Regions from separate parts of the Agarivorans gilvus genome, predicted to be linked through region 1. Evidence: predicted binding sites of a transcription regulator. Region 1 holds the regulator's gene; each other region holds the start of a gene.
What was found. Region 1 encodes sigma-54, which starts transcription at its own class of promoters, with help from an activator protein. Its sites were predicted from a motif close to GTTGGCACGNNNNTNGNNT; they were not measured.
Positions count from the first base shown of each region.

Region 1 (3,183 bases):
CAAACAAGAAGAGAGCTTAGTTAAAGGCAGCATGATCAAATACAGCATCGATAAACAAGAAATGGTGGCACAGGGTGATGAAAACAGTCGCGTCACCACCATTTTCTTACCGCAACAACTCAACGAAATTGCGCCACAGGAACAACAGTAACGATGAGTACATTGATTGCTGAAAACCTAGCCAAAAGCTACAAGGGTCGCAAGGTAGTAAAAGACGTAAGTCTCAACGTTGAAACCGGTAAAATTGTTGGTTTGCTCGGCCCCAATGGTGCAGGTAAGACCACTACCTTTTACATGGTCGTGGGCTTGGTTCCCCGAGATCATGGCCGGATTTTAATCGATGATGATGACTTATCCAGCACCGCCATGCACAGCCGTGCCCGAAAAGGGATTGGCTACCTGCCTCAAGAAGCCTCCATATTTAGACGTTTGTCTGTGGAAAAAAATATACTCGCGGTCTTAGAAACTCGTAAAGATCTCGATAAACAACAACAGCAAGTGGCCTTGGACGACCTGTTAGAGGAATTCCATATTGGTCACATTCGAAAAAATCTTGGCATGAGCCTGTCTGGTGGGGAACGCCGCCGGGTTGAAATTGCTCGTGCTCTAGCCGCCGCTCCAAAGTTTATTTTGCTTGACGAACCCTTTGCTGGCGTGGATCCTATTTCTGTTATCGATATAAAAAAGATTATTGAACACCTGCGTGATCGTGGTCTTGGAGTATTGATCACCGATCACAATGTGAGAGAAACTCTCGATGTTTGTGAACATGCCTATATCGTTAGCCAAGGCGAATTGATAGCCTCGGGGAAACCTGAAGAAATACTTGAAAATGAACACGTGAAACGAGTTTATCTCGGTGAACAATTCAAGCTATAGTTAAAGTGCAAGTAAAAAAACACAATACAATAAGAAGAAGGAACAGCGGCAGTTAATGAAAGCATCTTTGCAGTTGCGTCTTGGTCAGCAATTGACCATGACCCCTCAGTTACAACAGGCGATTCGCTTACTCCAGCTTTCAACACTGGATTTGCAGCAAGAAATTCAGGAGGCGCTGGAAAGCAACCCCCTGCTCGAAGCGGATGAGTCACACGCCAGTGACAACGATGCTAATGAAGCTCAATCCCTTAATGACAAAACTAATGATAACAGTGTAAACAACGAAGTGGATAATAGCCAGTTAGAAGCAGGCGATGCGATTAACCAAGACACTGTTTCTGATGACTTACCCGTTGATTCCACATGGGACGATATTTACAGTGCCAGTTCAGGGCCATCCAGCTCAGGCAGTAGCGGTGTGAGTGAAGACAGCGATATGCTGTTTCAAGGTGAAACCGTAGAATCCTTGCAAGACCACTTAATATGGCAGATGCAACTCACCCCATTTAGTGAGGTTGACCAAGCGATTGCGCTAGCCATTATTGATGCGATTGATGAATCCGGCTACCTAACCCAAGATTGTGAACAATTGTTGGAAGGCTTACGTGCCAGTGAAACTAACGATTTAGACGTCGAGCTTGATGAAATTGAAGCGGTATTAAAACGTGTTCAACACTTCGACCCTGTAGGCATTGGCGCTCGCTCTCTTCAAGAGTGCTTAATGATTCAATTAGGCCGCTTTGCCGAAGATACCCCTTGGCTAAAAGAAGCCAAAGACATCGTAACCAATCATATTGATGTCTTGGCTAATCGCGACTTTCGTTTATTGTCGCGTAAAACCAAATTGAAAGAAGATCAATTACGCGAAGTAATGCGTTTGATTCATACTCTAGAACCACGCCCAGGTAATGCGGTTGAACCCAACCAAGCACAATATGTGATTCCGGATGTATCAGTGATTAAGCGCCAAGGGCGATGGGTAGTTGAACTAAATCCTGATGCGATGCCTAAATTACGCGTCAATTCTCACTACGCCTCGCTCAGTAAAACCTCAACCAACGCCAACGATACTCAATTTATTCGCAGCCATTTGCAAGAAGCCAAATGGTTTATCAAAAGCATTGAGAGCCGTAACGAAACCTTATTAAAAGTATCCAACTGCATTGTTCATCACCAACAAGCCTTTTTTGAGTACGGCGAAGAAGCAATGAAACCAATGGTATTGAACGATGTCGCAGAAGCTGTAGAAATGCATGAATCTACGATTTCTCGGGTTACCACTCAGAAATTTATGCATACGCCTCGTGGTATTTTTGAATTGAAATACTTCTTTTCTAGCCACGTCACCACTGATGGCGGCGGCGAATGCTCTTCTACCGCAATTAGGGCACTAATTAAAAAACTGGTAGCTGCCGAAAACAGCAACAAACCGCTTAGCGACAGCAAAATTGCTGATATTTTGGCAGATCAGGGGATCAAGGTGGCAAGACGTACCATTGCTAAATACCGAGAGTCGTTAGCAATTCCACCTTCTAACCAACGAAAAAGCCTTATCTAAGGCCAATAACAGGGGACGAAATCTATGCAAATTAATCTTACCGGACACCACGTAGAAATAACTGAGTCTTTAAAAGAGTATGTCCACACTAAATTTGCCAAACTAACCCGACGATTCGAACAAATAAACAATGTTCATGTCATCTTAAATGTGGAGAAACTGAATCAGATTGCTGAAGCCACCCTGCATTTAAATGGTGGAGAAGTGTTTGCCACTTCAGAACACACCGACATGTACGCCGCCATTGATAGCCTGATCGACAAACTTGATCGCCAGGTTATCAAACACAAAGAAAAACTCACTAAACACTAGTCACCCTAATGCAACTAAATAAAGTACTAAATTTGAACTGCACGCAACGTGCAGTTCAATGTTCCTCAAAAAAACGCGCCCTTGAAATCATTAGCGAACTGGCAGCCAGTCAATTAGACATGACTGCTCAGAGTATTTTTGAGAGCTTGTTAAACAGAGAAAAAATGGGCAGCACCGGTATTGGCCAAGGTATTGCGATTCCCCATGGGCGAATTGCTAGTGAACACCAAGCCACTGCGGTTTTCTTACGCTGCGATCCTGCAATCAGCTTTGACTCCATCGATAATCAACCCGTCGATTTAATCTTCGCCTTATTGGTTCCCGAAGACCAGTGTCAGCAACACCTCAACACCCTGTCTCAAGTTGCTGAAAAACTTAACGATAAACAAATATGTAAACAACTTCGCTGCGCACAAAGTGATGACGAGCTATAC
Region 1 is NZ_CP013021.1:1,926,714-1,929,896, forward strand. Features, by position in the region: gene lptA (lipopolysaccharide transport periplasmic protein LptA) at 1-151, shown strand, start outside; gene lptB (LPS export ABC transporter ATP-binding protein) at 154-879, shown strand; gene AR383_RS09025 (RNA polymerase factor sigma-54) at 935-2,437, shown strand; gene hpf (ribosome hibernation promoting factor) at 2,462-2,749, shown strand; gene ptsN (PTS IIA-like nitrogen regulatory protein PtsN) at 2,758-3,183, shown strand, end outside.

Region 2 (3,183 bases), 450 kb from region 1:
GCTACGCTACTCATTAGCAAAGATAAAACTATCAACCATTTGTTCATTAACACTTCCTCCTGATTGTTGCTAAAGGTGGGCGTAATTGCATGAAAATGCAATAAAAAAACCCGCTTTAAAGCGGGTTTTTCAAGCTAAGTAACGTTTTACTTAGTTATACACTGTAGTACATTTCGAACTCAACTGGGTGAGTTGTCATGTTTAGACGCTCGATGTCTGCAGCTTTCAATTCGATGTAAGAATCGATGTAGTCATCAGAGAATACGCCGCCAGCAGTTAAGAAGGCACGGTCTTCGTCCAAGTTTTTCAATGCATCTTCTAGAGAAGTTGCCACTTGTGGAATCGCTGCTGCTTCTTCAGCTGGTAGGTCGTACAAGTCTTTATCCATTGCATCGCCAGGGTGGATCTTGTTCTTAATCCCATCTAGGCCAGCCATCAACATAGCTGAGAATGCTAGGTATGGGTTAGCTGTTGGGTCAGGGAAGCGAACTTCGATACGACGAGCTTTTGGAGATGGAACTACTGGAATACGGATAGAAGCAGAACGGTTACGTGCAGAGTAAGCCAACATAACTGGAGCTTCGAAGCCAGGTACCAAACGCTTGTAAGAGTTAGTTGAAGCGTTGGTGAACGCGTTCAATGCTTTAGCGTGTTTGATGATACCGCCAATGTAGAATAGAGCAGTTTCAGATAGGCCGCCGTATAGGTCGCCAGCAAATAAGTTTTCGCCGTCTTTCCAGATAGACTGGTGAACGTGCATACCACTACCGTTGTCGCCAACTACAGGCTTAGGCATGAAAGTAGCTGTTTTACCGTAAGCGTGAGCAACGTTGTGGATCACGTACTTAAGGATTTGAGTTTCGTCAGCTTTACCAATGATGGTATTGAACTTAGTTGCGATTTCGTTTTGACCAGCAGTCGCTACTTCGTGGTGGTGAGCTTCAACAGTTAGGCCCATTTCTTCCATTACTAGACACATTGCAGAACGAATGTCTTGAGAAGAATCAACAGGAGCTACTGGGAAGTAACCGCCTTTCACGCCTGGACGGTGACCAGTGTTGCCGTCTTCGAAAGCTTTGTCTGAGTTCCAGCAAGCTTCGTCAGCATCGATTTTGTACATAGAACCTGACATGTCAGTTTTGTACTTAACGTCGTCAAACAAGAAGAATTCTGGCTCTGGACCGAAGTAAGCAGTATCTGCAATACCAGAAGCGCGCATGTATTCTTCAGCACGTTTGGCTACTGAACGTGGGTCACGGTCGTAACCTTGCATAGTAGCAGGCTCTAATACGTCACAACGAAGGTTTAAGGTAGTTTCTTCGGTGAATGGGTCAAGAACGGCAGTTGCAGCGTCAGGCATTAGTACCATGTCTGATTCGTTGATGCCTTTCCAGCCAGCAATTGAAGAACCATCAAACATTTTACCGTCGGTGAAGAAATCTTCGTCAACTTGGTGCGATGGAATAGATACGTGTTGTTCTTTACCTTTAGTATCGGTAAAGCGTAGGTCAACAAATTTAACTTCTTGCTCTTTAAGCAAAGCTAAAACTTCTGCAGACATGTTTTTAACCTCCGGTGTCATCAAAATTGATGGTTCAATCGATTTAATAGTATTTATTTTTACGAATAATCGTCGTTGTTTTGCATCAAGCTAAAACTATGCCAAGACGTAAATCATTGAAATTATTAATGATTGACGCGAGAGGCATCAATATAGTGCAATTCGTTGCACTACTATGGTGCTGTGTCTGTCCGTTTTGGTGCATTAAGTTGTTAGCTGGCAATATAATACCCTATTCGGCTGAATTAAAAACCGTGATCAACTTAAAACTATGAGAATTTGTCGTTTATATGTACAATAGCGCACTTTTTCTTTTTACCTCACTTTATGAAGGGCTGAAAGCCGTGCTAGATAAGTTAAGAAACATCGCCATTATTGCTCACGTTGACCATGGTAAAACTACCTTGGTAGACAAACTATTGCAGCAATCGGGCACTCTGCAAACACGTGGAGATGCGGAAGAGCGAGTGATGGACTCAAACGATCTTGAAAAAGAACGTGGAATTACCATTTTGGCCAAGAATACGGCGATTGAGTGGAATGATTACCACATCAATATCGTTGATACTCCTGGACACGCTGATTTCGGTGGTGAGGTAGAACGCGTATTGTCTATGGTTGATTCGGTATTGTTGTTGGTAGACGCCCAAGAAGGCCCAATGCCACAGACCCGTTTCGTAACTCAAAAAGCGTTTGCGCAAGGTCTAAAACCGATTTTGGTGATTAACAAAATCGATAAGCCCGGTGCTCGCCCTGACTGGGTAATGGATCAGGTATTTGATTTATTCGATAACCTTGGTGCAACTGACGAGCAGTTAGACTTCCAAGTGGTTTACGCTTCAGCCCTGAATGGTTGGGCTAGCTCTGAAGAGGGCGTACAAACCGACAACATGGAAGCACTATTTCAAGCCATCGTGGATAACGTTGCACCACCAGAAGCCAAAAGCGGTGAAGGCCTGCAAATGCAAATCTCTCAGCTTGATTACAACTCTTACGTAGGTGTAATTGGTGTGGGCCGTGTATCACGTGGTTCGGTGAAAACTAACCAACAAGTGACCGTAGTGGGTGCCGACGGTAAAACTCGTAACGGTAAAGTGGGCCAAGTATTGGGTTACTTAGGTCTAGAGCGTCACGAAGTCGCTGAAGCCAATGCCGGTGATATTATTGCTATTACTGGTTTAGGTGAGCTGAAAATTTCTGACACCATTTGTGACCAAAGCAATGTAGAAGCCTTGCCTGCCTTGTCAGTTGATGAGCCTACCGTCACCATGACCTTCCAAGTAAACACTTCTCCTTTTGCCGGTAAAGAAGGCAAATACGTGACTTCACGTAATATTTTGGAGCGTTTACAACAGGAGCTAGTACATAACGTAGCGCTACGTGTAGAAGAAACTGATGATCCTGATAAATTCCGTGTATCGGGTCGTGGTGAACTACACCTAGGTATTCTGATTGAAAACATGCGTCGTGAAGGCTTTGAGCTAGCGGTATCACGCCCTGAAGTAATTCTTCGCACCGTAGATGGCAAGTTAGAAGAACCTTATGAAGTGGTGACCATCGATGTGGAAGAAGAGCATCAAGGTAGCATCATGGAGCAAATTGGCTTACGTAAGGGTGAGTTA
Region 2 is NZ_CP013021.1:2,381,455-2,384,637, reverse strand. Features, by position in the region: gene AR383_RS11120 (DUF4124 domain-containing protein) at 1-47, opposite strand, end outside; gene glnA (glutamate--ammonia ligase) at 155-1,561, opposite strand; gene typA (translational GTPase TypA) at 1,906-3,183, shown strand, end outside.
Region 2: a site for sigma-54 is predicted at 1,649-1,667, ahead of glnA (glutamate--ammonia ligase). Genes of this name have one in related genera too.

Region 3 (3,183 bases), 1.5 Mb from region 1:
CTCCCAAGCGGGCCCAATATAACTATCTTCGGCTTCTAGTAACTGATGTTCCATAGTTCCTCCTAGCTCGAAAAGGCAATCACATTAGGGTCTTGCGGTAAGCCGGTTAATGAACCTGGCGGGTTCAGTGCTTCACCTTGGGCGTCGACTATGGCTGTTTCTACCGGGCAAATCTGCGCACATTGTGGCCCCTTACCGAGGCTTTTACACTCGTTACAGCGGTGTTCAATGATGCTAAACTTAGCACCAGCACTCGATACCGCTCCCTGAGGGCACACCTCTTTACAGGCGTAACAAGAAATACAGGCTTTAGTAATTGATAAGGCCATTATCCACACTCCCCTACACTACAAGGTGATGCTTTGCTGCGTTGTGCTTGCAACTGCTGTTGAATCGCACTTAAGGCTTGCTCAATGTCACGCAGAGCGTATTGAGTGACCACTTCAACCCCTAGCTCGGCTAACTCTTGTTTAGGGGCTAAACCAATACGGCTACATAAGATTTGGTCGAAGTGATTAAGCGCAGACAAATCTTTTTGTTGGCTCTCTGGCTCGCATTCGTCGCTACCCGAGCAGTATTGCTGCCAGCTAAAGTCAGCTTGTTTCTCAATGCTATCGGCACTCACTAAGTAAGTGCTAAATTCACTGGCATGGCCAAAGTGCTGATCAATAAGCAGCTTGCTCTTAGTGGCAATCGCGATATGCAGCGGCTTGCTAGTATTGGCCGTCGGGTTTTCTAAAGCCGCTATATCAATATCTTGGCCCAGTTTACCCACAGCGTCTGCACGACATTGTTGGCAATGGGTCATTTGGCTCATACTTTGCCCAGCCAGCGCTCGAGCGTTATCTAGTTCTTCTTTAGTGGGGCCGCGTTGTCCCATCAAGCCAAAATAGGTGCCATGAGCGGGGTCAGAAATCAGCGGCATTACGTTGTGAATAAAGGCTCCGTAACGCCCTAGCTCTTCGGCAAGAGCTTCGATATGGTGATCATTAATTCCTGGAATCAATACCGTATTTACCTTCACCAACATACCCGCTTTAATCGCCGCCTCTAAACCGATTAACTGGCGATCGATCAGCGTTTGCGCTGCTTTTCTTCCGCGTAGTCGTTGCTGATTAAAATACACCCAAGGGTAAATCTTCTGACCAATGTCAGCATCGATACAATTGATGGTGATGGTGAGGTGTTTTACTCCAGCCGCAATTAAATCGTCTAATTGGTCGGGTAAAGCCAAGCCGTTGGTAGAAATACATAAATGTACCTCGCTATCCACTTTAGCAATGGCTTTTAGGCTAGCCAAGGTAGCTTTTGGATTAGCTAAAGGATCACCTGGCCCTGCAATACCCACTACTTGGGTTTCCGGTACGTGCTGTTTCACTTTTTGGAAACGTCTAGCAGCCATGGCTGGCGACAACAACTTAGAGACCACTCCGGGGCGAGTTTCGTTGCTGCAATCAAATTTGCGGTTGCAATAGTTACACTGAATATTACATGCCGGCGCTACCGGTAAATGCATTCGGGCATAACGATGCCCTTCTTTAGAAAAGCAAGGATGCTTCTCAACCAAGGCTGCTTGCTCTTGAGTTTTTGTATCCTTGGGCTGCTCGCCGAGTGCTTGAATAGTCATATAAAGCTTCCCTGTTAACCTTTTACATGACTGAGTTGCAATCTACGTACCAGTGGCCATATTTATATAAAACAATAAGTTACGGTGGTTTACTTTGTAGCGGAAGGAAATTGGCTGTCGGGTTTGTCGCAAATCCGACAGCCAAAGGTTTACATTTGACGTACGTTGATGTTCATGGTTTGAATACGATAAGCAATTTGCCGTGGTGTCATATTTAGCAGCCGAGCAGCCTTGGCTTGCACCCAACCCGCTTGCTCTAAGGCCGCTATCACCCGTTCTCGCTCATCCATATCAGAATGTTCAACCATCGGTTTTTCCACTGGCGCCCTGGGCGCAAATTTAGGCCCATCTAGCCCATCTAAGACAATCAAATCTTGATCAATAATGCCGCTTTCGCTCATTACCGATGCTCGCTCCAGCATGTTTTCAAGCTGACGCACGTTACCGGGCCAGTCGTAGGCCATCATCATACGAATAGCGCTGTCGGTTAAAGACAACTCGCGGCGTTGCTGCTTAGACAGTTTCTCTAATAGAAACTCTGCTAAATCGGGTAAGTCCTCAATACGCTCACGCAACGGCGGCGGGAACATCGGCATTACATTCAGTCGGTAATACAAATCTTCGCGAAAGCGCTCTTGTTTCACTTCCTCTTCAAGGTTGCGGTTGGTGGCGGCCAAAATCCGCACATCCACGTGCAGGGTTTGAGTGCTACCTACCCGCTCAAACTCTCCTTCTTGCAGTACCCTAAGTAACTTAGCTTGGAAGGCTGCTGAAATTTCGCCAATTTCATCTAGAAATAAGGTGCCGCCGTCGGCCATTTCAAAACGCCCTTTTCGCTGCTTCACCGCGCCAGTAAAGGCGCCCTTTTCATGACCAAACAGCTCCGACTCTAACAAGTTGTCGGGCAAGGCGGCGCAGTTAAGCTTAATAAACGGCCCAGTGGCGCGTGGTGAGTTATAGTGAATGGCGTTGGCAATCAGCTCTTTACCAGTACCCGATTCACCACGAATTAATACCGTACTATCCCACTTAGACACCAAGCGGATCTGTTCAAATACGCGGCGCATCACCCGTGAATGACCCACGATGTTGTCCATGGAGTAGTTGCTTCTTACCTTGCGGCGTAGCCGGTCTCGCTCGGCTTGTAGTTGATCGGTTTGTACCGCCACGTCTTTCGCCAGCAAGACACTTTTAGCAATCAAATTGGCGGTCATTTCTAGAAAGCGAGTAAATAGCGGCAGCTTACTGGGATCATCCAATAAAGGCTGGGCCGCCAATACCCCTAGTACCTCGGCATTTTTCTTAATCGGAACCGCAATAAAGGGTAAGTCCAAGGCGTAAAGGTCTAACTTATCGGCAAAGCGTAAATCATTAGACACCTTACTTAACACTATCGGCTGTTTCTGACTCAATACCGTACCCACAATGCCCTCGCCGGCACGATAACGCACATTATTAGGCATGTTCGAGCCTTCCAGCTTAGGAGAGTGAACAGTATCGATGGTGAGCATTTGCTCGTTTTCTTCCATTAAGGCCAACATGGCATGTTGCAACAT
Region 3 is NZ_CP013021.1:419,608-422,790, reverse strand. Features, by position in the region: gene AR383_RS02000 (nitrogen fixation protein NifQ) at 1-54, opposite strand, end outside; gene AR383_RS01995 (4Fe-4S dicluster domain-containing protein) at 63-329, opposite strand; gene nifB (nitrogenase cofactor biosynthesis protein NifB) at 329-1,627, opposite strand; gene nifA (nif-specific transcriptional activator NifA) at 1,777-3,183, opposite strand, start outside.
Region 3: a site for sigma-54 is predicted at 1,663-1,681, ahead of nifB (nitrogenase cofactor biosynthesis protein NifB). Genes of this name have one in related genera too.